DNA from 2 places in the Oceanobacillus sp. FSL W7-1309 genome. Region 2 is predicted to be linked to the other one. Evidence: a T-box and tRNA genes for the amino acid it is inferred to sense, from the RefSeq annotation. Region 2 holds a T-box; the other holds one or more tRNA genes.
What was found. A T-box is a leader RNA that pairs with one kind of tRNA and senses whether it is charged. The one in region 2 lies ahead of tyrS (tyrosine--tRNA ligase), so its partner is inferred to be a tRNA-Tyr.
Positions count from the first base shown of each region.

Region 1 (14,659 bases), on a different contig from region 2:
TACCGCTTTCTTAATACCAGCTTCAACAATAGCCTTAGCAACTAATTCATTTCTGCCAAACTGTTTTGTCATAAACAATAATTCAATATCCTGTTTTTTGGCTTCTTTGGACAACAGTTGAACATTATGCTTCACCATATCTAAGTCCAGTACATATGTGTTCGGCGAAATTAGTCCTTGCTGATGAAACTCAATCGCTGTTTCAATTAATTTTCTATTCTGTTTTAATGTTGCATCTAAGAACATATGAAAACCTCCTCTCTACTTTATTAAAGGAAGAAATGACGTACCATTTTCTGTCCTATCCAACCCTAAATAGGCTGCACCTGTAGCTGCAATATCAGATAATGTCTCTCTTTCCCCAAGATATTTAGACTCCTTTTGCTTCTGATACGCTAATAAATACGTTTTTTCTCGGGTATGCTGATTATGACCAATCGTTGGGTCATTCCCATGATCAGCACTCAATATTAAAAGATCTTGTTCCGTCATTTTTTCGATAATTTCTGGTAAATAGCGATCGACTAACTCAATCCGATCTGCATACCGTTCAGGGTTTTGAGCATGCCCTGCTAAATCTGTTTCCTGAATCGTGGCTGCAATTACACCATGCTGCACATGGTCCATTTCGTTTATAATTTCCTTCATGACTTGTTCTGTATCAACTCCGGGTAATTTTGTAGCACCTTCACAATAAATGACATCCTGCATTTTCCCAACTAGCGATACATCCAGACCAGCTTTTTTTGCCAGAGTAGGTAGTTGATATTCAGGTGATATACCGTATCCTAAATGACGTACCTGATACCCTTGTTTATAGACATTTGATTTTGGTGAGTTTACTCCTACTAAGCCATCTTCTCTTCTCTCTACTGATTTTCGTAAATGCTGGGGTGTTACATTTTCTCCACCGAGTGCAATAACACGATTAACCTTCACCTGTTTACGTACACATTGGCCAATTCTTAATACCTCTTCAAAGGATATATAATCAAGTGGTGCGGTTACATTATAAATTTGACCAAAGTCCGTTTCGATATTGTCCGCAACAATAACTAAATCATCTACTAATAAATAAGCTAGATTAGCATCTGGTATTCTCACATTATATCCTTCTTTTTCCAATGCTCGCTTTACCTCTTCCATATTGTCAATAAAGGGTGCTAAATATGTTTTCTTCGGTTTAGAGCCCATGATTTCATTATGACCCTCAAAGCTATCCGCTCCGTTATGCATCAAATTTAAGCAACCATAGCTGGCAAGTTGATTCTCACCTGTCTTTAAGGCTGGATGATTCACAATCTTGTTAATCCCTAGTTTCTCCAGAGCAGGGATTTGTATGGATGGAACCGCATCCATAATATGATAGAATGTATTCGCTCCTATATCCTGTGGGTGGTAGTATTTGGCGTCCTCCATATACCCAACACCTAAGCTATCTAGGATGATTATTATAACTCTTTTCTTCAAGCTAATTCCTCCCTATTTACTTCGCTGCTTTGCTTGCTCAATGGATAAGGTAAGGATTCTAAGAACGGTATCAACTCCACTTCGTAAAGGATTTATCCGAATCATCGTTTTCTCTAATGATGGATCAGAAGCTAAAAACGTACCAGACACCTTATAGAACATTGGTACAAATTCATATTTCGATTCTGCTCCTACTGGATTCGGTGCAGCCCCAAGTTCATTAGCATGATGAAGTACTTGATCTGCAATTGGTTCGTCGAATTCCACCAGTAGTACCTTCGATTGAGCATTTGCGAGAAAGGCGCTTTTCACACCAGGGATAGCTCCATGGTTAAGCTGTTTAACTAATTGCTCATTAACTCCAGCTTGAATTGCTAACATGACAGGTGCATAAATAAGACCTCTTAATGCTTCTAATGCTTCATATCCTTGAATTTGACTTCCACCAGAATAGTTAAATGCTTCTATCTTTTCGATCAAATCTGCTTTCCCTGCGATTAGACCTACACCTTCTGGCCCTAATAACTTAAACAGAGAAAAGGTAGATAAATCAGCTCCGATTTGTGCTCCAATCTGACCAACTTTCATCGCAGCATAGTTATCATCCGTAATAATAGTCAGAGATGGCTCAACCGATTGAATAACTTCAATTATTTCGGCAAAATCATAATGATCATTTATTTGCTGACGCGTGTGTTGGATCAGTACCCCTTTTAGATCAGGATGTGCAGCAATCCCTGCTTTGATTTCCTCATGTTTATGGAAATCAACTGCAATCGGAATTATCCCCATTGATTCTAAGGTTGTTTTACTAGTTGGATAGATAGGAGCGTCATGCACTAAAATCTTATCATTCGGTTTTAAGAAACTCATAAAACCATAGCGTAATGCACCGGTTCCAGCTCCACGTACTAGTTTCGCCCGCTCAACACCAAAGAACGCTGCTAATACTTCCTCTACCTTTTTGGTATAAGTCGGTTTATTCAAGCCCTTTACCACACCCAAATCACCAAGTGAAAGTATCTCATCACCTCTAAAGTGCTTTGTAATCACATCGATTAATAAAAATTGTCTTTGCTGTGCTTCCTCTAAGGAAATACTTTTTAGTGGGCTTGTTTGCATTAAAATCACCTTAGCCTTTCATAAACGTGATTGGATTTTTTACCAGCAATTTATCAATGGAAGCTTCTGTAATTCCAGAACGTTCCAGCATCGGAATAAATGCATCTAATAAATATGCATAGCCAAGTCCACCTTGATACTCTAAATGTGACTTTCTTGTTATATCCATTGATAAAACGACTTGATCCATGTAGCCTCTTTCTTGTATTTCCTTTAATATATCTGCTCGCACTTGATCCGGCATATAATTCTCTTTGCCGATTGTATCAAATTCAACATATGCTCCTTCTCGCAACATGTGGAGAATATAGTCTCTATCCCCGGTTAAATCGACATGTCCGATAATAACTCTGCTTAAATCAATCCCATTTTCTTTGAAAAATGCTACCTGTTCATGACCTAGTGTTCCTAAAGTCGTATGCGTTGTAATCGGCTTTCCTGTTTCTTTATGTGCAATAACAACCGCTTCAAATACCTTTTTTTCTGTCTCCGTCCATTTATGATGGCTCGTGCCAATTTCTCCAATGATTTCAGCCTTTACAGACGTTCCTTTTATACCCTCATTTATGTCTTTAATCATTCTTAACGCAAGCTCTTCCCTTGTTTCCCTGAATACTTGAATCGGATAAAACTTCTCCTGGTAAAAGCCAGTTGAAGAAATTATATTTATACCACTTTCTTCGGCTACTTTTTGGACATAGGGAATATTTCTCCCCATTCCAAAGTTAGTGACATCAATAATATTACGAACACCTTTATCATATAGCTTCGTATATTCTCGAACTGTCTCCGAAAATACATCCAGCTGACAATCTTCATTATTTTTAATTTCCGATAGATCAATCGTTGTATGCTCGTGCATATAGGTAATTCCATCTACTAACAACTGGATCACTCTCCCTTAAGTGGGACAGGGGATAGATTCCTGATTTCTCTGTTCCTGTCTGCACATTGTTAATACCGTGGAATTTTATCCCCTGACTCAACTTGCTTTTGAATTTCTAAAATGCTTTTTATTTCAACAGTCCCCCACTTTTCAGCAATTTCTTGCTCTCTATCACCATCGATTATAATAACTGCTTCTGATGTTTCTTCTGCTATTTTCTTGGCTTCCGGCAATTGGAAATCTATTGCTTTAAAAGATTTTGTTATTCGTTTGTCATCTATACTCCAGATAGCAGCATCTAATTGCTTCGAATCTAGCATATCTAAAAGTTGCATATAATTAATATGCACATACTCTACGTCCAGCCCCTTGAATTCATTGAACGTTAATTCTTTCTGGTCAGGTGAATCCATATCGACTCCTACTCGCATTCCATTTCGAATCGAATTTTCATGTTGATCAGCCAAAAAGATTTTATGTGCTGATACATAGCTATTAATGCCAAATTCCTTCATGATTTTTAAGTTGGGATAATTCGATAAGCTATTAACTGCTGTCATTTTCGAAACAATTGAAAAATCACTTCGCTTTGTGCGGATAGATTCAATACGGTTTAAACCTCCACGCATGTAAGATAAATTAATTCTTTTGCCAGATAATTCAAAGGCTTCCACCATGCCAGTGGCGAGCCCTTCATATTTTCTTGAATATGGCAGCGGCATGGAACCAATCAATGGTGCTATACCAGCGATTTCCTGCAATAGCTCTATATCTTTATCTACTAGATATGTTCCTAGATGCCCTCTTGCCTCCAGTCGAATTGCTTTTAATTCTTCTAATAAACCTAGCGCAATTTGTACGGTTCCTCTACCGATGGATAACTTCACACTATAGTCAGTAACTCTAGGAATCTTATTACCAATCTCCACGTCTAATAATTCTTTTGCAATATTTTTGGCCGTTAACCCATTTTTTGAATATAACTTTTCCCACATATCATTACCTCAAATCAATATACTATTTTTTGTATATTATAATTATAAGCGTTTACAACAGGTAAATCAATGGGTTTATCGAATTAAAAAGTTACTATATTAAAATAACTTCCCTGGATTTAATCTGGTATTTGGATCAATCGCATTTTTAATTTTACGCATCAAATCCAATTCTACAGGATTACGCATTTTTTCTAGATAAGGTTTCTTTATAATGCCTATCCCATGTTCAGCTGAAGGTAATCCACCCAACTCATTAACTTTTTTATAAAGATCTTCTAATAGAGCTTGTCTCCTTACCTGCCATGTTGCTTCATCTAAACCTTCCTTCATTAAAACAGTATGGATATTTCCATCCCCTGCATGCCCAAAATTGATTACTTTCAAGTCATACTTTGCTTGTAATTCTTTTGTATAATCAATCATCTCACTAAATCTATTAATCGGCACAACTTCATCTAACATTTCATATTCTGTAAACTGCATAAGCGCAATCAGTATATTATCTCGAAGTAACCAAGCCTTTTCCTCTTCTTCTTGGGTAAGTAAAGGAATAATTTCTGCTGCTTGACCTTTTAAAATATTATTCACAGTATTAATCTTGCGAAATACAGTCTCCTGTTCATTACTATCAATTGTCATTAAGACATATGCTTCGCCCTTTTGACTTTGTAATAAAACCTTTGTATATTTTTCACTATATTCAATCGTTCCTCTTTCAAATAATTCTAATGCTGTTGGCTCGATGCCATTTTGAAGAATAGTTAATACACCATTTGTCGCATCTTTTAATGTATGAAAAGCCAATAGAACCGATTCTTTATATTTTGGCAGCGGTAACACTTTTAATTTGATTTTCGTTGTTATTCCTAATGTCCCCTCTGAACCTATAAATAAGTTCTTCAAATCGTATCCAGAACTGCTTTTTATGTTTAAACTTCCCAGTGTAACCTTTTCTCCTTCTGGCAAGACAACTTCCAATTCACGAACATAGTCTTTCGTTGTACCATATTTTACTGCTCGCATACCGCCTGCGTTTGTGGCAATATTACCTCCAATAGTAGAGTTTTTTGAGCCCGGATCTGGTGGGTAAAAATAACCTCTATTTTCAACAAATGCTTGAATTTCATTTAACTGCACTCCTGGTTCCACAGTTAATGTCATCGTCTCTTCATCTAATGCTAGAATGCGATTCATTTGATGAACATCAATAATTAATTCTCCTCCGTTTATTGGAACTTGAGAGCCTGCTACACCTGTACCAGCTCCACGAGCAATAATGGGGATATTTTCTTTATTAGCAAACTTGACTAAATCGATTACTTCTTGTGTTGTATTGGGAAGCGCAACCGCATGTACAGTAGCAACTTGTTTATAAGAGAAATCCGTTTTGTATACATCAGGAACTTCCGTTTCTAGGAATAGACGTTCTTTATCGGTTATGATATCTTGCAATTGCATTTAGATCCTCCTCTTCTTTCTATAGATTTTTAGATTAATTTCTTAGATTACAATATACTAAATTTCGTATATTTATATTGTAAACGTTTTAGTTTTATTTTGCAAATAGAAGAAACGTAGACTAGCAAGTGTCAAAGCAGTCTACTCCCCCTACAAAAAGAATAGAAATAGCTCATCTTAAACAACAGCAGGATAGCTATTTCCTTCTATATATATCAATTTACGATTATCCACTCAAATTCAGATCGTAGTAACATTATTATCCTGGTGGATTTGATTTAACTTCGAAATCTTTGAAATAGAATCCGGTTGATTTTTACCAAGGTCAATGATGAAAGATTCAATTAAAGCAATCGTAGAAATAATACTATACCGATTTTTACTTTGACCTACGATTAAATGCGTATCACAATATTGTATAATTGGACAGGTTTCTATATCAGTGATTAGAGCGATGGAAACATCTTTCTTTTGACGACAGTATTTTATAAAATCAATAGTCTGCTTAGCATAAGGTGATAGCGCGATTACAACTATCGTATCGTTTTTATGAAAATTCAAGGAATCATCGTATAAGAAATCAGGATTCCAACTCAGTTGTGCTAAATTATCAAGTATTCCCCGCAGCATCATTTCAAAATAAAGTGCAATCGACTTTGAAGTTCTCATCCCTAAGAAACAAACTTTATTCGATTGTAGAAGCAGATTTAGAAATTTATTGTATTCCTCTACATCCAATTCTCTTAGCATTGATTCTATATCCTGTATACTGCTATTCCCCACTTTAACCAAGGAATTCTCTGCTTCATCCATTTCCTCTAAAGACTTCTGCAGGTGCCACCATGTATTTTTTCGATCATTGAAAACATGTTTAATCACATCTTTTTTGAAATCCGGATATTTTTTATAACCCACCTTTTCAATCAACCTTAAAATGGTTGTTGTACCTACTTGGCTTTTTATTGACAATTCATTAATTGTCATTGTTGAAATTTCACCTATATTTTCAATCATATATTTACAAAGCTTTTGTTGTTGCCTTGGCAAGTCATATTGAATTGCTATTAGCTGATCTTTTATGTTTGAATCCATAATTATCACCCCTATTAATCTATTATATATAATATAACTTTACCTGATACCCATAAAAATTAAAAGGAAAAAAAATTCCTATCATACTAAAAAAGGTTTATTTTTTCCTGAGATAATGATATAGTATTAACAACTTAATGAAAGGGGTTACAATATGGAGTTTAGTGTTTGGGATATCTTAGTTGATTTAGGTATCATTTCTACGTTATTGCTGATTGGAGCATTTTTGAGGGCAAAAGTAGGGATATTTCAACGATCTTTTATGCCAGCTAGTATTATTGCTGGAATCCTAGGACTTATTCTAGGAAAAAGTGGATTTAATATATTACCATTTTCGGATTTTATTGATAGTTATCCATCCATATTAATTGCAATTGTATTTGCTGCCCTCCCTTTATCTACCCCGAAATTTAAGTGGTCGGATATGTTTGATAAAGTTGGAAGATTATGGTCCTATTCGCAAATTATTATGCTATTCATGTGGGGCGGTGGATTACTATTTGCGCTGATATTATTGGTACCACTATTTGATGTTCATAATGGCTTTGGTTTATTACTAGCAGCAGGATTTGTCGGCGGCCATGGTACCGCAGCAGCATTAGGAGGAGCTTTTCAAAGCCAGGGTTGGGAAGAAGCCACTTCCCTTGCAATGACCTCAGCAACTATAGGAGCAATTATTGCAATCGGCGTTGGACTACTATTAATTAAGTCAAATGCCAACAAAGGAAACACAAATTATATTAGCAGTTTTGACAAGCTCCCGGATGAATTAAAGTCGGGCTTATTACCAAAAAATAAGCGTGATTCATTAGGTGAAAATACTGTTTCCAGTATATTAATCGACCCTTTTGCATTCCATTTGATACTGGTACTATTCGCAACCATGATTGGGTATTATTTAAGCCAATTCGGAGAATCTTTATATGCAAATCTATCTATCCCTGCATTCTCACTTGCCTTTTTAGTGGGACTAATATTAAAGAATCTTATGCAATTGGTAAAAGCAGACGAATATATTGATAACAGGATAATGAATAGTATTGGTGGAACTGCTACTGACTTGCTTGTCGCTTTTGGAATAGCATCTATTAATTTAACAGTTATTGTTGAAAATATGATTCCATTTAGTATTCTCATCGTCTTTGGAATTATCATTAGCTATTTCTTCTATAGAATTCTATCGAAAAACTATTTCCAGGAAAACTGGTTTGAAAAAGGTATCTTTACATTTGGATGGATTACAGGTGCTGTTGCAACTGCAATTGCTTTATTGAGAATTGTTGATCCAAAGTTTAAAAGCAATACATTAGATGAATTTGGTCTCGCATATATTCCAATAGCTCCAGTCGAAATAGCAATTATTACATTTTCACCGTTGTTTATATTAAATGGACAACATTGGCTTCTTACAGTAATTACTATTGGTCTCGGATTCGTGATATTGCTGGTTTCTTACTATAAAAAATGGTTCAGATTTAATTTAAAGGGGAGAGCATAATGAGTCAAAAAGTTGAATTTTTATATCTACAAGAAGAGGATCTAATTGAAGCTGGTGTTTTAAATATGAAAGAATGTGTGGATACGATTGAATCCATGTTTCATTTGATTGGTAAGGGCGACTATATGATGGGAGGCCCCAATAGAAATGATCATGGGTTAATGCTCTGGTTTAATAAAGAAGAGCCATTTGAAAACATGCCTAAAGCTGGTCCAGATAGAAGATTCATGTCACTTATTTCCTATCTCGGAGGAGATTTCAATGTAATTGGTAATAAATGGTATGGTTCTAATATTGAAAATCTCAATAATGGACTACCACGCTCTGTTCATACATTTACGCTTAATGATAAAGATACTGGTGCACCACTTGCGATTATGGCAGGGAATCTGATTAGTTCGATGAGAACCGGCGCAGTTCCTGGAGTTGTGTCCAAGTATCTAGCCAAAAAAGATGCAAAAGTAATAGGTGCTGTAGGTGGAGGAGCCATTAACCAGTCTTGTATTGAAGCAATCATTACTTCAATTGATAGCATTGAAAAGGTGGTACTCTTTGATATTAACCTCGAAAAAGGAAAACAAATTGCAAGTAAACTTGAGCAATTATTCAATATACCAATTGAAGTCGTCGACGATCTAGACCGATGTATAAAACAATCCGATATTGTGACAGTTGCCACATCAGGGAAAATAAAACCACAAATAAAAGCAGAAAGCATGAAGCCCGGATCGCTCATTATCCTTACAGGAGCAGCTGATTTATCAGATGGAGTCTATGCAAACGCTAGAATAGTGTCAGATTTATGGTCGATGCATGAAAAATGGCTAGAAGATGGATTAGCGCATCCTGATGGACTCTCGAGTATCCGCGACTGGACCATGTCAGGTCAATTACTAGAATTAATCCATAATGGTGAATTTGATAGCAGCACTGTTGACGATATCGGTGACATTATTACCGGAAGAAAAACAGGGCGAAAATCAGATGATGAAGTTATTATCTGTATGACCGGGGGACTTCCTACAGAAGATGTTGCATGGGCATATAAAGTATACCAAAATGCTTTAAAGAAAAATGTTGGTACCGTACTACCATTATGGGAAAGCTCGTACTTAACAAAATAAAAAATAAGTATAAAATATTTTCTATTAACCTATATAAAAGAAGCCGATTCTAGATAATCGGCTTCTTTTTATAACATATGGTTAAGAATGTTCGACTTTCAACTAGAAACCGTCCATACCATTGCGTCAATATTACTTAGTTAATATGAATGTGATAGCTATCTAACTACAAACAACTCATCTGAAAATAAGTCCAATAACTCTCTCGCACTATACACTACCTTATCTGGTTTAACAGTACCCTCCGGCATATCTCGCTTTCGATGGTTCATCCACACAGCATGCCAGCCCACTTGTTTTGCACCAACAATATCATTTGCAAACGAGTCCCCAATATAAATCGTTCTATTCTTGTCCAACCCAAGTTTATGCTCAAGAACTTCGAACGCTTCTTTGGATGGCTTGGCGTGACCAATGGCACTTGAAATAAACATATTTTCTTTAGAGATCCACCTATCTAACCTTAATTGTTTAATTTTCATCGATTGATGCCCTTCTGCTCCATTTGTTAAGACAGCAACTTGCTTATTATTGGCTATGAGAATATCCATCAGTTCCATAACTTCATCAAATAACGCTATCTTTCGCTGTTCAGCTACATAGGCTTCTTGAAAATCTATTGCTTGTTGCTCCGTCATTTCAATACCAATCTCCGTACATGCATCCTTAATCCGGCGGATATGCATTTCCTGAACGGTTAGTTTCCCTGCTACTTGATCGTCAAATAATGCATCGCTGTATTTGCGACTTATGATATAAAAATTATTTAATTCCTCATCTGTAAAAGGTACATCAATCATTTTCTTACATGTATTTTTAAATGATGCTGCTTGATCGTACAATGTATCATCTACATCAAAAATAATCGTATCCATGCTATCGACCTCCATTACTTACTATCATACTATATTATAAAAGACAGGAGAAGCGCTGGATATATTCCATTATTGATCAAATGTAACGCAATAGTTCGGTTAAACTAAAATAGGCTTCTTCACTATTTTATTCGGGCATCAACACAGACTCGGGACATATGCATAAAATGTGACTGAATGAATTCAAAGAAGGAGCATGATACATGATGCATCGAAATTGGAATTACCAAAATCTATATAACCAGCCTCAACACCACTGGCAAAATCAAGGATGGAATGACCAAATAAATTACAACCAATCCCCACAGTTTCAACGTCAAATCACTATTCAAGAAGCAATAGATATTGCACTTGCACAAGTACCTGGTCAAGCTGTTAAGGCAGAATTAGACACAAAACAAGGTGTAAGGGTTTATGAGGTGGATGTTATAACTGCCCAAGGAGTAAAATATGAAATAGCAATAAATATGAATACTGGAGAAATAGTTGAAATAGAGTTAGATTAATCGGTGGGATGAGGAATGGAGTTATGCTCTTTTCCTCATTTTATATGTAATTGTGTATGAATTACTTCAATCAGTTTGGAAAAGATTTAAAAGTAGTGGACCTACATAATTGTGGAGTGATATTTCATTATATAGTTAAGGGGATAACAGAATTTAAACCTATGATAAAAAAACAAACCAAAATCCTTATCACTTGGTGAACCAAATACTGGCGGAGAAGGAGGGATTTGAACCCTCGCGTCGCTTACACGACCTACACCCTTAGCAGGGGCGCCTCTTCAGCCTCTTGAGTACTTCCCCAAATGGCTCCACAGGTAGGATTCGAACCTACGACCGATCGGTTAACAGCCGATTGCTCTACCACTGAGCTACTGTGGAATAGTTTATACGCGCCCTAGAGGATTCGAACCTCTGACCCACAGCTTAGAAGGCTGTTGCTCTATCCTACTGAGCTAAGGGCGCAAATGTAAAAGTATATAATAACATACAATTGTATGGAATTTAATCCAATGTAAGAATATATAGGAATGGGCCTGAGTGGACTCGAACCACCGACCTCACGCTTATCAGGCGTGCGCTCTAACCAGCTGAGCTACAGGCCCAAAGAAAAGGTAATTGGAGCGGGTGAAGGGAATCGAACCCTCATCATCAGCTTGGAAGGCTGAGGTTTTACCACTAAACTACACCCGCATTGTAATATATAATATGGTGGAGGGAGTAGGACTCGAACCTACGAACCCGATGGGAGCGGATTTACAGTCCGCCGCGTTTGGCCAACTTCGCTATCCCTCCACATTATAATGGTGGCTCGGGACGGAATCGAACCGCCGACACACGGATTTTCAGTCCGTTGCTCTACCGACTGAGCTACCGAGCCAATTATTTAATTAACTATTTATGTATGGAGGAGGTAGAGGGATTCGAACCCCCGCGCGGTTTGACCCGCCTGTCGGTTTTCAAGACCGATCCCTTCAGCCAGACTTGGGTATACCTCCACATTACGGTGAACTTATAATGGACCCTGCAGGATTCGAACCTGCGACCGATCGGTTATGAGCCGATAGCTCTAACCAACTGAGCTAAGGGTCCTAATATTTTCTTCATAATATAATGGGGCGACCGGTGGGGATTGAACCCACGTATGCCGGAGCCACAATCCGGTGCGTTAACCACTTCGCCACGACCGCCATTATACAATTATTTAATTTTGAATGGTAGCGGCGGAGGGGATCGAACCCACGACCTCACGGGTATGAACCGTACGCTCTCGCCAGCTGAGCTACGCCGCCAATATTCAAATGGAGCCTAGCGGGATCGAACCGCTGACCTCCTGCGTGCAAGGCAGGCGCTCTCCCAGCTGAGCTAAGGCCCCATGTAGAAAGATAATCGGGAAAACAAGGTTCAAACTGCAATACCTTGGTCCTGAACCAAGGGCTCTACCAAGCTAAAGTTCCCGGAATAACGCGCCCGAGAGGAGTCGAACCCCTAACCTCTTGATCCGTAGTCAAACGCTCTATCCAATTGAGCTACGGGCGCCTATAGTGCTGAGTAAGAAAATTGAAACGGCAAGATAATGCTCTACCGCTGAATTACTTATACGCTTGACAAGTAATAAAATGCGGGTGAAGGGACTTGAACCCCCACGTCCGAAGACACTAGATCCTAAGTCTAGCGCGTCTGCCAATTCCGCCACACCCGCATATGAGATGAGCCATGAAGGATTCGAACCTTCGACCCTTTGATTAAAAGTCAAATGCTCTACCAACTGAGCTAATGGCTCCTACTGTAATAAATGGTGCCGGCCAGAGGACTTGAACCCCCAACCTACTGATTACAAGTCAGTTGCTCTACCAATTGAGCTAGGCCGGCATCTGGCGGTCCGGACGGGACTCGAACCCGCGACCTCCTGCGTGACAGGCAGGCATTCTAACCAACTGAACTACCGGACCAATAATAATAATATATGTTAAAACTAGCGGATACATTTATCCAGTATTTCTAGCTTTAGCTTATTTCAAGTTAATTTAATTTTATATTTTTGGTTGCGGGGGCAGGATTTGAACCTACGACCTTTGGGTTATGAGCCCAACGAGCTACCAGACTGCTCCACCCCGCGGTATGAAATAAAGTATTAAGATGAAATATGGTGGAGGATGCAGGGCTCGAACCTGCGACCCCCTGCTTGTAAGGCAGGTGCTCTCCCAGCTGAGCTAATCCTCCATATTGGTGACCCGTACGGGATTCGAACCCGTGTTACCGCCGTGAAAGGGCGGTGTCTTAACCGCTTGACCAACGGGCCAGGTAAATTTTCCCAAGTATAAACAAAGAAATAATTTCACAGGTAGATTTCAAAAGTTAAACTTCGAATCCACGATCAATCGACAAATAGTCGTTGTGCTACCATTTAGGTACTGTGAAATAATCTTTTGCCTGGCGGCGTCCTACTCTTGCAGGGGCAAAGCCCCAACTACCATCGGCGCTGAAGAACTTAACTTCTGTGTTCGGCAAGGGAACAGGTGTGACCTCTTCGCTATTGCTACCAGACCTATTTTTTTTAGGTTTATACCTTAAAAACTAAATAAGAGTAAACAAGACATCAAATAAAGAATTTAGTTAAGTCCTCGATCGATTAGTATCCGTAAGCTCCACGTGTCACCACGCTTCCACACCGAACCTATCAACCTCATCGTCTCTGAGGGATCTTACTCACTCGAAGTGATGGGAAGTCTCATCTTGAGGGGGGCTTCATGCTTAGATGCTTTCAGCACTTATCCTTTCCACACGTAGCTACCCAGCGATGCTCCTGGCGGAACAACTGGTACACCAGCGGTGTGTCCATCCCGGTCCTCTCGTACTAAGGACAGCTCCTCTCAAACTTCCAACGCCCACGACGGATAGGGACCGAACTGTCTCACGACGTTCTGAACCCAGCTCGCGTACCGCTTTAATGGGCGAACAGCCCAACCCTTGGGACCGACTACAGCCCCAGGATGCGATGAGCCGACATCGAGGTGCCAAACCTCCCCGTCGATGTGAACTCTTGGGGGAGATAAGCCTGTTATCCCCGGGGTAGCTTTTATCCGTTGAGCGATGGCCCTTCCATGCGGAACCACCGGATCACTAAGCCCGACTTTCGTCCCTGCTCGACTTGTAGGTCTCGCAGTCAAGCTCCCTTGTGCCTTTACACTCTACGAATGATTTCCAACCATTCTGAGGGAACCTTTGGGCGCCTCCGTTACCTTTTGGGAGGCGACCGCCCCAGTCAAACTGCCCGCCTGACACTGTCTCCGAACCGGATCACGGTCCTGGGTTAGAATGTCCATACAGCCAGGGTGGTATCCCACGGATGCCTCCACCGAAGCTAGCGCTCCGGTTTCCAAGGCTCCCACCTATCCTGTACAAGCTGCACAGACATTCAATATCAGGCTACAGTAAAGCTCCACGGGGTCTTTCCGTCCTGTCGCGGGTAATGCGCATCTTCACGCATAGTATAATTTCACCGGGTCTCTCGTTGAGACAGTGCCCAAGTCGTTGCACCTTTCGTGCGGGTCGGAACTTACCCGACAAGGAATTTCGCTACCTTAGGACCGTTATAGTTACGGCCGCCGTTTACTGGGGCTTCGGTTCAAA
Region 1 covers NZ_JBBOBX010000001.1:405,536-420,194, forward strand. The annotation lists gene NST46_RS01815 (YhfX family PLP-dependent enzyme) at 1-246, opposite strand, end outside; gene NST46_RS01820 (phosphopentomutase) at 262-1,470, opposite strand; gene NST46_RS01825 (aminotransferase class V-fold PLP-dependent enzyme) at 1,483-2,592, opposite strand; gene NST46_RS01830 (phosphotriesterase family protein) at 2,603-3,487, opposite strand; gene yhfZ (GntR family transcriptional regulator YhfZ) at 3,547-4,473, opposite strand; gene NST46_RS01840 (FAD-binding oxidoreductase) at 4,573-5,934, opposite strand; gene NST46_RS01845 (MurR/RpiR family transcriptional regulator) at 6,175-7,026, opposite strand; gene NST46_RS01850 (sodium/glutamate symporter) at 7,181-8,524, shown strand; gene NST46_RS01855 (tyramine oxidase subunit B) at 8,524-9,648, shown strand; gene NST46_RS01860 (HAD family hydrolase) at 9,807-10,523, opposite strand; gene NST46_RS01865 (PepSY domain-containing protein) at 10,727-11,029, shown strand; tRNA gene NST46_RS01870 (tRNA-Ser) at 11,239-11,329, opposite strand; tRNA gene NST46_RS01875 (tRNA-Asn) at 11,333-11,407, opposite strand; tRNA gene NST46_RS01880 (tRNA-Arg) at 11,418-11,491, opposite strand; tRNA gene NST46_RS01885 (tRNA-Ile) at 11,558-11,631, opposite strand; tRNA gene NST46_RS01890 (tRNA-Gly) at 11,646-11,719, opposite strand; tRNA gene NST46_RS01895 (tRNA-Tyr) at 11,736-11,821, opposite strand; tRNA gene NST46_RS01900 (tRNA-Phe) at 11,831-11,906, opposite strand; tRNA gene NST46_RS01905 (tRNA-Ser) at 11,932-12,024, opposite strand; tRNA gene NST46_RS01910 (tRNA-Ile) at 12,045-12,118, opposite strand; tRNA gene NST46_RS01915 (tRNA-His) at 12,141-12,216, opposite strand; tRNA gene NST46_RS01920 (tRNA-Met) at 12,242-12,318, opposite strand; tRNA gene NST46_RS01925 (tRNA-Ala) at 12,329-12,401, opposite strand; tRNA gene NST46_RS01930 (tRNA-Arg) at 12,492-12,565, opposite strand; tRNA gene NST46_RS01935 (tRNA-Leu) at 12,647-12,728, opposite strand; tRNA gene NST46_RS01940 (tRNA-Lys) at 12,737-12,809, opposite strand; tRNA gene NST46_RS01945 (tRNA-Thr) at 12,823-12,898, opposite strand; tRNA gene NST46_RS01950 (tRNA-Asp) at 12,902-12,978, opposite strand; tRNA gene NST46_RS01955 (tRNA-Met) at 13,069-13,145, opposite strand; tRNA gene NST46_RS01960 (tRNA-Val) at 13,174-13,249, opposite strand; tRNA gene NST46_RS01965 (tRNA-Glu) at 13,254-13,328, opposite strand; rRNA gene rrf (5S ribosomal RNA) at 13,458-13,573, opposite strand; rRNA gene NST46_RS01975 (23S ribosomal RNA) at 13,639-14,659, opposite strand, start outside.
Region 1: it encodes a tRNA-Tyr, which carries the amino acid that the T-box ahead of tyrS (tyrosine--tRNA ligase) is inferred to sense. The anticodon was not compared.

Region 2 (14,659 bases):
CTTCCTGCAACTTCCTCCATTGAACTGCTTGTTTGTTGTGAAGATGCTGATGTTTGCTCAATACCTGCTGCTGATTCTTCAGATACAGCAGCGATTTCTTGAATGGCATGATTCATTTTCTGACTGTTTGATGCTATTTCAGAAACATTTGCAGTAATGTTATTTATATTGTCTATCATTTCACTTACCGATTTTTGAATTCCTGTAAATTTTTCTCCTGTTAATCGTATTTGCTGTGTTCCATGTTTAACTTCTTCGTATCCACTATTTAGTGAAGTCGTAACGATACTAAATTCATTTTGGATATTATCCACGATACCGGAAATATCTGTTACGGAATGCGCGACTTGTTCTGCAAGTTTTCGGACTTCATCTGCAACAACAGCAAAGCCCCTCCCATGTTCACCAGCTCTCGCCGCTTCAATAGCTGCATTCAAAGCTAATAAATTTGTTTGATCGGCAATATCCCGAATCACAACTACTAGCTTCGAAATTTCTTGAGATTGAACGTCTAAACCTTGTACTTTTTGTACTGCATCTTGCACAATGGTATCAATACTTTCCATTTGATTCATGGATGAGTCCATTAAAGTAGAACCTTCACTAGTCATCTGTATTACTTGGCTAGACTCCCCTTGTACTTGGTCTGCATTTTCATTTACTTCCTCTAGTTGCTTTGTATAGATTGCCATCATGCTAGATATTTCGCCTGACTGATTTGCTTGCGTTTCTGAACCGGATGCCAATTCCTCCATCGTAGTGGATATTTGCTCTGTTCCTGAACGTACTTCATTCGCTGATTGTGTAAGCTCCTCACTGTGGGCAGTTACAGTGGTAGATACATCATTGATCTTAACCATAATGTTTCGCATGCTTTCACTCATATCATTGGTAGCTGTTACAAGCTGACCAATCTCATCAGTAGTTTTTGCCTGAAGCGGCTCTTGATTCAGGTTACCATTAGCAACTAATTGCATGCGATTCATTACCATCCGTAAAGGTCTAGTAATGGATGCAGCTGTAGCGATGGCAACGATAATGCCTAAAACGATAACTAACGCGGAAATAACAATCCCAAGGATCATGATGAAATCTCCGTTTGCTTTTACCGTATCTCCTAATTCTTGTATAATGACTTCTCTTTCGCTCGCCAATTCATTAAAACCAGCAATTAATTCATTACCGAGTGGCTGTACGGAATTTTCCATGATTTCTGTTGCGCTTTCCTCATTCCCATTTTCGAATTCAGCAAAAACCTCATCTGTTAACGTTCCCCACTCTATTTTTTTATCGATTAATACTTGCAGCTCATCTGAATCACTTAACTCCAATGCACGATTCTCTAAAGCAATGCTTGCTTCAATTCCATTTTGAAAATCATCCTTATATTGTTGGCTATCAAATAATAAATACCCACGAATCAAACTCTCACGCTCGACCATATCATATGCTAGCCCTTCGTCTACAATTAACAGCTCAAGCTCCGTATCGATTATCCCCTCTAAATCACTGTTTATTTCATTAATCGAATAAATGGTAAAGCCACTTAAAAGGATAGTTAAAACAATAACAACAGAAAAGCAAAATAATATTTTAGCTCGTAAGGTTTTAAAACTAAATAGGTTTGAAAACTTCTTCATGCTGTGATACCCCATTCTATATAATAGTAGTCTACTATATTTCTTCTATTGACTCCTTTTCCGAAATCAACTTGATAAATATATAGCTCTTTCTATTCTATATCGTATTACTTCAAAAATAGTTTAAGTGGTTATCCTAATTTTACAGAGAATTAACCATTCTAATTATTATGATAACTGTTTATTTCCTTATAATAATAGACCTCAAATCCTTGTCTCTCAAGAATTTGAGGTCTATTTATAACGAGGTTCATGTTTTTTCCATACATTGACTCACATTAATCATTTAACCCATTTTCTATATATTGTTTCAACGCATCCAAATCTTTCGCACAAGCTTTTTTAAACGTACCACCCATCATTTTACCGAAGAATTTCGCCATGCCAGTTAGTTCATTAATTTCTCCAGATAACGTAACATCCGTATCCATATCGTTTTCCGAAAAGAGATTATACGTGTAAATAAACTCTCCCTTCCCTGTTGTTCCTTTTGTGCCATCACAGCGAAGAACGATTTTCTCTGGATGTACTAGCTGAACAACTTCAAAGTGCTCTGTCGCTTTTTGTCCGAATATTTTTCTTGTTTCCAGCCACTGACTCCCCTCTTGAACTGGGCCCTCATCTAATCGCTCAATTCCTCCAAAGCCCTGCATCCACTCTTTTGCATCATCTAGATCGATCAGGCTTTCATAAACTTTTTCTTGTGATGCATGAATGGTCCGATGCACTTGAAATCGAATACTCAAATGAACTTCCTCCCTCGAATCGTTTCATAAACTAATTCATTTCTATTAATTCAAATTCTTCCTTCAAAATCGAATACAGCTTTAAGTCTTCATGTTCTCCCTTTACTAGCATCCCTTTACGGATAATCCCTTCAAACGTCATTCCGAGCTTTTCCATTACGTGCTCGGAACCGATATTTGCGACAAAGCACCTTGCTTGAATTCGGATTAAATCCATATTGGAAAATCCAAATGCTATGACTGACTTAGCCGCTTCTGTCGTTAAACCACATCCCCAGTAGTCTTGGTGGATACAATATGCAATTTCTGCACTTTGATGAGTTGGGTTCCAAGATGCAAGGTCAACCGTTCCTATAATCTTTCCTGTCTTTTTATATTCCATCCCCCATGGTGCTAAACTTTTCTTTTTATAATTGTTTAAGATGAATTCGACGAACGCTTCTGTATCTGCTAGCGATTGATGCGGGTTCCACGTAACAAATCTTGTTACCTCTGGATCTGAACAGTATGCATACATATCTGGTACATCTAGTTTCGTTATTTTTCTAAGTATGAGACGTTCTGTTTCAATTTTTGGCAAATCACTATAAGTGTCTTCTTTAATCATCGAAACCCTCCATTCGTTCTACTCATTATAAAGGATTTTTTCGAATATTAAAGCAGCTAAATTAAATAAGGCACGAATGTCATTACATCCGTGCCAAGTATTCGTTCTCTTTAAAATTGCACAAGAAAATATTTCTTCTTTCCACGGCGAATGATTGTAAACTGGTCTTCAATACGATCAGCCGCTGTTACCACATAATTAACATCTTGTTGTCGTTCGCCATTAATAGATACAGCTCCATTGCCAATATCTTCTCTTGCTTGGCGTTTCGATGAAGAAATGGAAGCTTGCACTAATAGGTCCACCAAGTTAATATCCTCTTTTTCCGCTTCGTATGTTGGTACATCCTTAAAGCCTTGCTCAATATCACTTGCGGATAACTCCTTCAAGTCACCGCTAAATAATGCTGCTGATATCTTAATGGCCTGATTCAGCGCTGCTTCGCCATGAATCGATCTTGTCATTTCTTCTGCAAGACGTTTTTGAGCAACACGATTTTCCGGATGCTGTTCTACTTCTTGCTCAAGGACTGCAATTTCTTCCTCAGGTAAAAATGTGAAATAACGTAAGAATTTAGCAACATCACGATCATCTGTATTAATCCAGAACTGGTAAAATTCATATGGTGTCGTTTTTTCTGGGTCTAACCATACCGCGTTTCCAGCTGTTTTGCCGAATTTTGTACCATCTGCTTTTGTAATGAGTGGTACTGTTAGTCCGAATACTTTTATTTGTTCGTCTTCATCTTCTCTGGAACGGCGGATAAGTTCCATCCCTGCAGTGATATTTCCCCATTGGTCACTACCGCCAATTTGTAAAGTACAATTTTCCTGTTCGTACAATTTAAGGTAGTCAAGCGACTGCAAAATCATATAGCTGAATTCGGTAAATGTAATTCCTTGTTCAATTCGGGCAGAAACAGATTCCTTTGCAAGCATGTAGTTGATTCCAAAATGTTTTCCTGCATCCCGCAGAAAATCAATAATTGTCATATTGCCAAGCCAGTCATGGTTATTTCTTGACTGTACCGGATTATCACCTTGATCAGTATCAACCAGTTTGCTAATTTGCTCTCTGATTTTCTCTGTAAACCCGTGGACAACCTCGCTCGTGTTCAAGGAACGTTCACTGGATCTTCCGCTTGGATCGCCAATCATTCCTGTTCCTCCACCTACAAGCGCAATCGGCTTATGTCCAGCTTGTTGGAATCTTTTTAACATGGTTAATGGCACTAAATGGCCAATATGCAGACTATCGGCTGTTGGGTCAAAGCCACAGTATAATGTAATTTGGTTTTCTTTCAAATGCTTTTCTAGCCCTTCTCGGTCCGTTACTTGATGGACCAGCCCTCGGTTTTCAAGATCTTGTAAAATGTCCATTCTCCACACTCCATTACTTTTTTATTAAAAAACCTGGCATTTGCAATCCTTTTAGCAAATACCTTAGTTCACTTATGCAGATAAGGCAGTTTCACACTTTCTTATCTGCAAACCAAAAAACTCGCCCCTAAAAAAAGGGACGAGCTGAACACGCGGTACCACCCTTGTTGCTAAAAAAATAGCCACTTGGGATTGTTAACGATGTCTCCACCGTTCTTTCCGTATAGAAGTACAAAGTCAGGTAAAATGACACTTCGAATTTCTTCGTTGGGCCTTTTTATCCTTCTTTAAAAGATGCACTGCTCCTACCGAAAGAAATGCTCCAGATTGTAATTCACTTGCAAATGTATACTGGCTTGCACCTTCCGCCAGCTCTCTTTAATAGGGATTTGCTAAGCTACTGCGATCTTTCATCACATCATATCAAAAGATGCTCAACAAGCAGCTAAATAGAATTGAGAAATTCATATTTATCCTTGTTCTTGAACATGCAATATGTATTATATACATTCATAACACATCTGTAATGCAATTGCAATATTTAATTTCTAAATACGATACAACAAAAAACACTCATATGCTATAATAAATATGAAATTTAGGGGGTTCACAAATGGAATTTAAAGAAAAAATGCTCGAATATAAGAAGAAGCTGTCGACCCTATGGAAAACAGGGAAAATCCAGCGTTCATCACGCGTTACCTACGATGTGGTGTGGAATGTTATTTTATTCGTTCTTGTTATAGGTTTTATTGGATTTATTTTTGCAGGAGCTGTTGGAGCGGGCTATTTCGCATCGCTTGTAAAGGATGAACCAATTCGTAGCTATGAGACGATGGCTCAGGATATTTATGATTACTCAGAAACATCGAAACTATACTTTGCTGATGATGTTTACTTTGGTGATATAAACTCCGATATACATCGTGAAGAAACAACATTAGAGAATATTTCACCAATTTTAACGCAGGCCGTTATTGCTACAGAAGATGAATATTTTAATGAGCATAAAGGAATTGTACCAAAGGCAATTCTTCGTGCAATGGTTCAGGAAGTTACCAATTCTTCTATCCAAACTGGTGGGAGTACATTAACACAGCAATTGATTAAAAACCAAATTCTTACTGATGAGGTTTCTTTTGAAAGAAAAGCAGTTGAAATGTTGCTCGCGCTGCGCTTAGAAAGATTTTTTGAAAAAGAGGAGATTCTGGAAGCCTACTTAAACATTGTGCCGTATGGCAGGGATGCTTCAGGCAGAAATATTGCTGGTGTTCAAACAGCTTCAAAGGGGATTTTTGGTATTGATGCTGATGAAGTTAATCTTCCTCAGGCCGCATATCTCGCTGGACTACCCCAAAGCCCTTCATCCTACACACCGTTTGTCAATAGTGGTGGTCTAAAGGATGAAGCAGGTATCCAACCAGGAATAAACCGAATGAAAACAGTACTTAATCGCATGTATGATATGGAGTACATTACAAAGGAAGAATACGAAGAAGCATTAGAATATGATATTGTCGCAGATTTCTCTGAAAAAAGTCCATCTCCAAGGGAAACATATCCAGTATTAACCTTTGAAATTGAGGAAAGAGCGACCAAGCTCATTAAAAAAATTCTCGCTGAAGAAGATGGGTATACATCAGGGGATCTTAATAAAAATGAAGCTTTAAACAAGGAATATGAAGAGCTTGCATCACGTGCGCTAAGAAATAACGGTTATGAAATTCATTCCACAATTGACAAAGAAATTTACGATGCTTTCCAGGAAATCGGTAAAAATTATGAGCACTATGGGCGCGATCATACGTTTACAGTAACGGATGATGAAACGGGTGAAACAACGAGCTGGACAGAGGAAGTACAGGCTGCCGGAATGATGATTGAAAACAATTCAGGCAGAATTATTAGCTTCTTTGGTAATCGTGCTCCAAGCTTAGATAATCATTATAACTATGCTACTCGTGCAGTCCGTTCGAACGGAAGTACGATCAAGCCTATACTGGATTATGCACCAGCACTTGAAAAAGGTGCCGTCCAACCTGGAACTCCGATAGCGGATTACCCAAGAACATTCCCAAACCCTGGAGGCGCACCGTATGAAGTAAGCAACTATGGTAACGCCAGCTATGGAATGGTTTCTGCACGGAGAGCATTAGCTGGTTCTTACAACATCCCAGCAGTGGATACGTATATGAAAATAATTCAGGACAATCCTGCTAAAGAATATTTAGAGAAAATGGGGATCACTACATTAACATCCGGTGATTACGTCCAACCTTCCCTTTCCTTAGGAGGAATGGATCGAGGTGTAACCGTAGAAGAAAATATCAATGCATTTAGTACACTTGGTAATAACGGTAATTTTTCGGACGGTTATATGATCGAAAAAATCGTATCAAAAGATGGAGATATCCTATATGAACATAAATCCGATCCGGTAGAAGTGTTTACGCCTCAAACAAGTTATTTAACACTTGATATGATGCGCGATGTCATTACATCAGGTACCGGGGCATACCTGAACTCACAATTAAAACATGGTGGAGTTGATTGGGCAGGTAAAACCGGAACATCGAACGATTATAAGGATGCCTGGTTTGTTGCCATCAACCCTAACGTTACCTTTGGTACTTGGATTGGGTATAAGACTCCAGCATCCGTTTATGATCCAAGCTATCCACTTAACTATAGCCAGCGTAATATGAAGCTTTGGTCCGAATTTATTAATGCAGCATCAGATATCAAACCAGAGCTTGTTGCACCGAAGGATAAATTCGAACGTCCTGGTGGAATCGTCGAGCGTAGCTACTGTTCTATTTCCGGAATGCTTCCATCGGAATTATGTGAAAAAGCTGGATTAGTAAAAACTGATTTATTTAATGAAAAATTCGTACCTACCGAAAAGGATGATAGTCTTATTTCTGGAAACCAAGTGCTTGTCGATGGAAAATCAGTAAAAGCTGGTTCCAATACACCTAGTGAATTTACGAATGGCAATGGAGTTACCTTTAATCCTGAATGGTTAAAACGAAATGGATTTGATAAACTCAGTGATCTTTCTGTCCTGTACCCTAGAGGTGAGGATGGAGAGAAGTGGAGGAAAATTGGCATTCCTAGTGGGTCTGCGGGGAGCTCGATCGAAGATGATGGCAAAGCACCTGGGGCACCAACATCAGTTAAAAAGTCAGGTAATAAGCTAACTTGGAGTAAGCCTGATAATAACGATATTGTTGGTTACCGTATTTATCGCGCAAACTCATCCGGCGGAGATTTTAAACTGGTCGGCAACTCCAGTCAAACCGAATATAATATTGGCGATGAAAATGCTGTATATACGATAAAAGCAATCGACTACTCTGGAAATGAATCCAAAGCATCGTCTGAATTTACGGTTGGTGACAAACCAAAGGATGATAATACATCCAATAAGGATAAAGACGATGATAACAAGGATGAAAAAGCAACGGATAATAAAGATAAAAAAAATGACAGCAATAATAAAAACAAATCAGATGATGATTAATGGATGATATATTTTTGAGGGAGCTTTTTAGCTCTCTCTTTTTTTATCACTCCACCTCCCCTACTATGCCTCTAAATGCCAGCCTATTCTTTTCGATAAACTTTCACAAAATACTAAAAATAGTAATTGAAATGCTGTATAATAGATGTATGAAAGCGGATTAAATACAGGTGGTGAACAAATGGAGCATGTAAAGACTTTTCACAGTATTTCTTACGAGACCGCTCAAGGAACCATCATTATTGAAGGACCATTATCTGCAACCGAGTTAAGCCAGTACTATTTCCATGAACAACTGACCGCTTTCCGGCCTGCAGCAAAACAATTCGAAGCCCTCCTTGAGATAGCTGAATTTCCAGAGGGAAGAATTATAGTTGCCAGAACAACAGATACAATTGTCGGCTATGTCACATACTTACATCCCGATCCCCTTGAAAGATGGTCAACGTTTAATATGGAAGATTTGATAGAATTAGGTGCAATTGAAATGATTCCTGCGTATCGCGGGGAGAGGGTTGCCTCAAACCTTTTAAAGGTTTCCATGATGGACGAGTATATGGAAAACTATATCATTATCTCTACTGAATATTATTGGCACTGGGATTTAGAAGGAACGAAATTAAGCATTTGGAATTACCGCAAAATCATGGAGAAAATGATGGCTGCAGGCGGATTGCTTCCTGCACCGACAGACGATCCTGAAATAATTTCTCACCCAGCAAACTGTTTAATGGTTCGAATCGGGAAAAATGTTCACGAGGAGTCCATTCAACAATTCGATAAACTTCGCTTTTTAGCACGAAATAAATATCGGGACATGAGAGAAGGTTTATAATATGCATGTTGAAGAGGTTATGAAAAAGGAAGTCGTAACACTCAAGCCTGGAGCAACAATTTCAAACGCATTAGAGCTACTGGAAAAGCATCGCATCCGTCATATTACCATCGTGGATGATGCTAACCAGGTGATTGGAATTGTTTCCGACCGCGATGTACGTGATGCTAGTCCATCAACATTTATTAAAGATGCAGATAACAGTGAATTGCAAAATGAAATCCAAACAATTATGAGTCATCCCGTGATTACGATTCATCCAATGGATTTTGTCGAAGAAATTGCTTCGATTTTTTATGATAAAGAAATTGCTTGTCTTCCAGTTGTCCGTAATAATCGTTTAGTTGGGGTTGTTACAGAAAAAGACATGCTTTATACATTGATCCAATTAACAGGCACCCATGTTCAAAGTTCCTTAATTGAAGTAAAGGTTCCTGACAGACCTGGAATTCTGCCTGAAGTTACAGCTATTTTCGGAAAAAGAAAAACGAATATTGCCTCGGTCTTAGTTTATCCGTATAAAAGTGATTTAGATTATAAAGTTCTCGTATTCCGTATCCAGACAATGAATCCAATGCCTATTATCCAAGACTTGCGCAATGCTGGCTATGAATTGCTGTGGCCAAACGATGGGCTTGGGCTGACATAATGCGAAACAATTCGGCCTTTGTCTTTTCCAATGATTATCTTACCTATCATTTTCATAAAGATCACCCCTTTAACCACAAAAGGGTGCAATTAGCGAAGGAATTATTGGAATTGAGTGGTGCTTTAACAAATCAGGATATTATTCCTGCAAGGATGGCAACGGATGAAGAGCTTGCACTATTTCATGATTATGATTATATCGATGCGGTGAAACGAGCTGGGCGAGGCGGGTTAAACGAAAAAGCAGGACAGGAGTATGGTTTAGGAACGGAAGACACACCGATTTTTAAAAATATGCATGAGGCAAGTAGCTTTTTAGTTGGCGGTACATTAACCGCTGTTGATGAAGTGATTAGCGGCAACAAAGATCATGTGCTTAATCTTGGAGGTGGGTTACATCATGGTTTTGAGCGAAAGGCTTCTGGATTTTGCATTTACAACGATAGTGCAGTTGCAATCAAATATATTCGTGAAAAATACAAATTAAGAGTGTTATATATTGATACCGATGCCCACCATGGTGATGGCGTACAATGGGCGTTCTATGATGATCCAAATGTATGTACCTTCTCGATTCATGAAACAGGAAGATACCTTTTCCCTGGAACAGGAAATGTGAATGAGCGTGGTATTAAGGAAGGGCATGGGTATTCCTTTAACCTTCCAATTGATGCCTTTACACAGGATGAATCCTTTCTGCATGTCTATGAAACTGCAGTAAGAGAAATTGCAGCATTTTTCAAGCCGGATGTCATTGTGACCCAGAATGGGGCTGATGCGCATTGTTTTGATCCTTTAACACACCTTTGTGGCACAATGGCAATTTATGATCGAATACCGTTCGTGGCACATGAATTGGCACACGAGTACTGTAATGGAAAATGGATTGCAATTGGTGGTGGAGGGTATGATATGTGGCGTGTTGTTCCGCGTGCCTGGGCACAAATATGGAATGTGATGAAGCATGGCAAACCAGCAGCAGGAGCTATTCCAGTTCAATGGATAGAGAAGTGGCAAAACGAATCTCCTGTCAGGCTACCAGCCAACTGGCATGATAGTGAAGAAGCTATTCCAGAGATTCCTAGAAAGGCTGAGATCTCAGAGAAAAATGAACAATTATTAAAAAGTCTATTAAAGTATACGAAACCAATTCGGTAGACATCGAAAATTAGATTCCTATAAGTAAGGCAAGAAGCTGTCCATTATAGACAGCTTCTTGCCTCGTGAATCGATATCAGATTCTGTTTTTCAATTCTTTACGCTTCATTTATACGCTCTCCAACGAAGCTTTCGTTACGCCCAACATCTTTTCTTTCTTTTGCTTCATTTGAAAGAAAGGCACTAAGCTTCTCTTCTAAAATTCGCGGATTTTGTCCCGATTGAACACCAATAATACCTTCAATAATAATTTGCTTTGTAAAAACCTCTTCCTCTGTCTTTGCTTCAAGCTTGCTAGCCATAGGATGGAAAAACAGATTAGCCAGTACAGTTCCATAAAGGGTCGTAAGGAGCGCTACTGCCATACTCGGACCTAACGTTCCAGGATCCTCTAACGTATTCAGCATGAGAACAAGACCGATTAATGTTCCAATCATTCCCCATGCAGGTGCATAATCCCCTGCCTTTTCAAAAAGTACTCTCCCTTTGTAATGTCGGTCTTCCAAAGCTGTAATTTCAGCATTCATAATATCAGTAACAACCTCTGGATCAATACCATCTACCGCAAGCAGTATACCCTTTTTAATAAATGGGTCTTCAACTTCCTCGAGCTCATTTTCCAATGCGAGAATGCCTTCCCTTCTCGCCCGCTCTGAAAGACGCACGAATAGTTTAATTAGTTCAGGAAGCTGCATATCATTTTTATGAAATGCCTCCTTCATGATCTTACCTGTTAATTTAATTTGGTCCATTTTGAATGTGACCAGCATGGAAGCAACTAAGCCACCGAGTACAATAAATACGGAAGGTATGTCAGCAAACGATGCAACCCCCTCCGTACCACTATTCGTCATAATTGCTAACATAAGCATAATAAAACCTAGAGTAATACCAATTGGAGTTAGGAAATCGCGTTTTCTCATATTCATTTAGCTCCCTATGTTACTTTACTAAAACAAGAAGAGTTCAAAAGGTTACCTATTTCCGCAGCATAAGCTCTTCAAATTGGTTGGTAACATTTTGAACATCTATCTAATTTACTATTTATATCGGTATTATTTTTCTAATGTTGAGTTTCTTAATTCAAGTCGATGTGGTAATACAACATTATTATCTTCTACTTCTTCTTTATTCATATATTTTGTAAGCAGACGCATTGCTACTGCACCAATATCATAGGTTGGTTGTACAACTGTAGTCAATGTAGGTCGCACCATTGTTGCAAGTCTTGTGTTATCAAAGCCAAATACTTCGAGATCATTTGGTACATCTAATCCCCTGTCCTGTGCTCCATGAATAACACCTAGTGCAAGCTCATCATAAGTTACAAATATAGCAGTCGGTTTTTCATCCAAGTTTGCGAAATATTCTACTGCATCTAATCCCGTTTGATAAGCATAAACGCCTCTGTAAATGAATTCTTCATTAATTTCAATAGAAGCTTCCTTGAGCGCACGAACGTATCCATTATATTTTAATGTATTAACACCAAAATCTAAATTACTTGCAACTAATGCAGGGTGTTTGTGTCCTTTATCGATCAAATGTTTAGTCGCTTCATATGCCGCGAGTTCATAATCGATATTTACTGAAGGAATCTGATCTGCGGGATCATACGTAGCTGCAAGTACAACTGGTACAGAAGACGTTTTGAATTGTTGGATATGATCCTCGTCGATGCTGCCTCCCATAAATAAAATTCCGTCCACTTGTTTTTCTAGCATCGTATTGATGAGTTGCAGTTCTTTATCTTTGTTCTGATCCGAACTACTCAAAATAATATTATATTTATACATCGTTGCAATGTCTTCAATTCCTCGGGCAAGTTCGGAAAAGAAGATATTCGAGATATCTGGAATAATCGCTCCTACAGTAGTTGTTTTTTTACTTGCCAATCCTCTAGCCACTGCATTTGGACGATAGCCTAATCGTTCAATCGTTGCTAATACTTTTTTACGTGTTGTTGGTTTTACATTCGGGTTTCCGTTAACAACACGAGACACTGTAGCCATTGAAACATTCGCCTCACGAGCTACATCATATATCGTTATGTTCATCTAAAGTCTACCTCCTAATATTACAAATCGACTTCTATTCTTTATATAATACTCTAGGATGAAAAAAATTACAAAAAAAATCTTAAAAACCAAGAAATTGTCCTAAAATGTACACAAATGCGAGTTCATCCACTATTAGTTTTAACAAAAAACAATACTAGCATACTTTTATTACTTACTGAAGTGAAAGTTATGAAAATGAATTTCCCAAAATGCTATACGATCATACGGCTTCATAAGCATATCATTATATAAGCGTCAGTGATAGTCGACAATGTTAATGGCACTCATTATTATAACGAAAGGAGGATTTTCATTACCTCCTCCAAAAAAAAAGAAAGGCTGCATAATTGCAGCCTTTCTTCTACTATTATCTATTTCAATCGATTTTCGATACCTTTAAGCTCTTCAAAGAATATATCGAATGTTGGAATGTCCATTTGCTGTGCAGAGTCGGATAACGCCACCGCAGGATCTGGATGTACTTCAGCCATAACACCATCAGCTCCAATTGCAAGTGCTGCCTTCGCAGTCGGTAGTAGTAAGTCACGTCTTCCTGTCGAATGTGTAACATCAACCATTACCGGAAGATGTGTTTCTTGTTTCAAAATTGGAACTGCTGAAATATCTAATGTGTTACGTGTTGCTTTTTCGTATGTTCGGATACCACGTTCACATAAAATAATATTCCCATTACCACGGGAAATAATGTACTCTGCTGCATTGATGAATTCAGAAATCGTTGCCGATAAACCACGTTTTAATAGTACTGGTTTATTTGTATCCCCTGCGGCCTTCAATAATTCAAAGTTTTGCATGTTTCTTGCACCAATTTGAATCACATCAATGTAATCAACAGCTTCTTCAATATGTGCTGGGTTTACAATCTCACTAATTACCGCTAAATCATATTCATCAGCAACTCGTTTTAAAATTTGGAGTCCTTCTACGCCAAGTCCTTGGAAATCGTAAGGTGAAGTTCTAGGCTTAAACGCTCCCCCACGCAGTAATTTAAGTCCTTTACTTTTTACAGATTCCGCAACTGCAGCCACCTGCTCATAGCTTTCAACTGCACACGGTCCAAAAACATAGCTAGTGTTACCATTTCCTACTTTAGCACCTTTAATGTCAATCACTGTATTTTCAGGTTTCTTTTTTCGAGAAACGAGTAATGCTTTACTATGATCATCTTCCTGCAATTCCAAACTCGCTTTAAAAATTTCTTTAAAAATATGCTCCAGTGTTGAATTTTGAAAAGGACCATTATTGTTATCCTTAATTTTATCCAACATTTCTCTTTCACGTACTGGATCAAATCGTTTGATACTTTGCTTTGTTTTCAACTGACCGATTTGCTGAACAATCTCTGCACGACGGTTTATTAATTCCAAAATTTCTAAATTCACATCATCCATCTGAACTCTAAGCTGTTCCATTTCATTACTCATTTCCAGTCCCCCTGAAGTCATTTTTTAATAATTAGAGACAATTATAGCTAAAATTCTTTTATTTGTCACCAATAAGTTTATAATATAATAGATATCTTTTTACTATTCTCTTTTTTGAGACCCGTTTTGGAGAGACTGAGATCAGGCACTAAGAAGCACAACTGCCTGGCATGACACCGGACGGATAAGATTGTAAAAAACTATCATACTATTAAAAGGAAGGAGTTTAAGCGATGGGAGAACCTATTTTTGCCCTCGATATTGGCACTCGTTCCGTTACTGGCATTATATTGGAGAGTCTCGATAACAAATTCAAAGTTATTGATTATTATATGAAAGAACATACAGAACGCTCAATGCGTGATGGACAAATACATAATGTAGTAGCGGTTGCTCAAGTCATTCAAGAGGTCAAAGAAAAACTTGAAGAAAGAGCAGGTAGCCCGTTTACCAAAACCTGTGTTGCCGCAGCCGGAAGATCATTAAAAACAGTGGAAGCAAGTGCTTCCATTTCATTGCATCATCACCCAATTACAGATTTAGATGTTATCAAGCATTTAGAGCTCACTGCTGTTCAACACGCACAGCAAACACTAGCGAAAAAAGATAAAAATAATG
Region 2 covers NZ_JBBOBX010000002.1:1,106,290-1,120,948, forward strand. The annotation lists gene NST46_RS18200 (methyl-accepting chemotaxis protein) at 1-1,640, opposite strand, end outside; gene NST46_RS18205 (SRPBCC family protein) at 1,919-2,386, opposite strand; gene NST46_RS18210 (GNAT family N-acetyltransferase) at 2,418-2,993, opposite strand; gene tyrS (tyrosine--tRNA ligase) at 3,104-4,372, opposite strand; T-box leader at 4,505-4,795, opposite strand; gene NST46_RS18220 (transglycosylase domain-containing protein) at 4,986-7,895, shown strand; gene NST46_RS18225 (GNAT family N-acetyltransferase) at 8,077-8,730, shown strand; gene NST46_RS18230 (acetoin utilization AcuB family protein) at 8,732-9,379, shown strand; gene NST46_RS18235 (acetoin utilization protein AcuC) at 9,379-10,536, shown strand; gene motP (flagellar motor protein MotP) at 10,635-11,459, opposite strand; gene ccpA (catabolite control protein A) at 11,592-12,593, opposite strand; gene NST46_RS18250 (bifunctional 3-deoxy-7-phosphoheptulonate synthase/chorismate mutase) at 12,968-14,041, opposite strand; gene NST46_RS18255 (cell division protein FtsA) at 14,275-14,659, shown strand, end outside.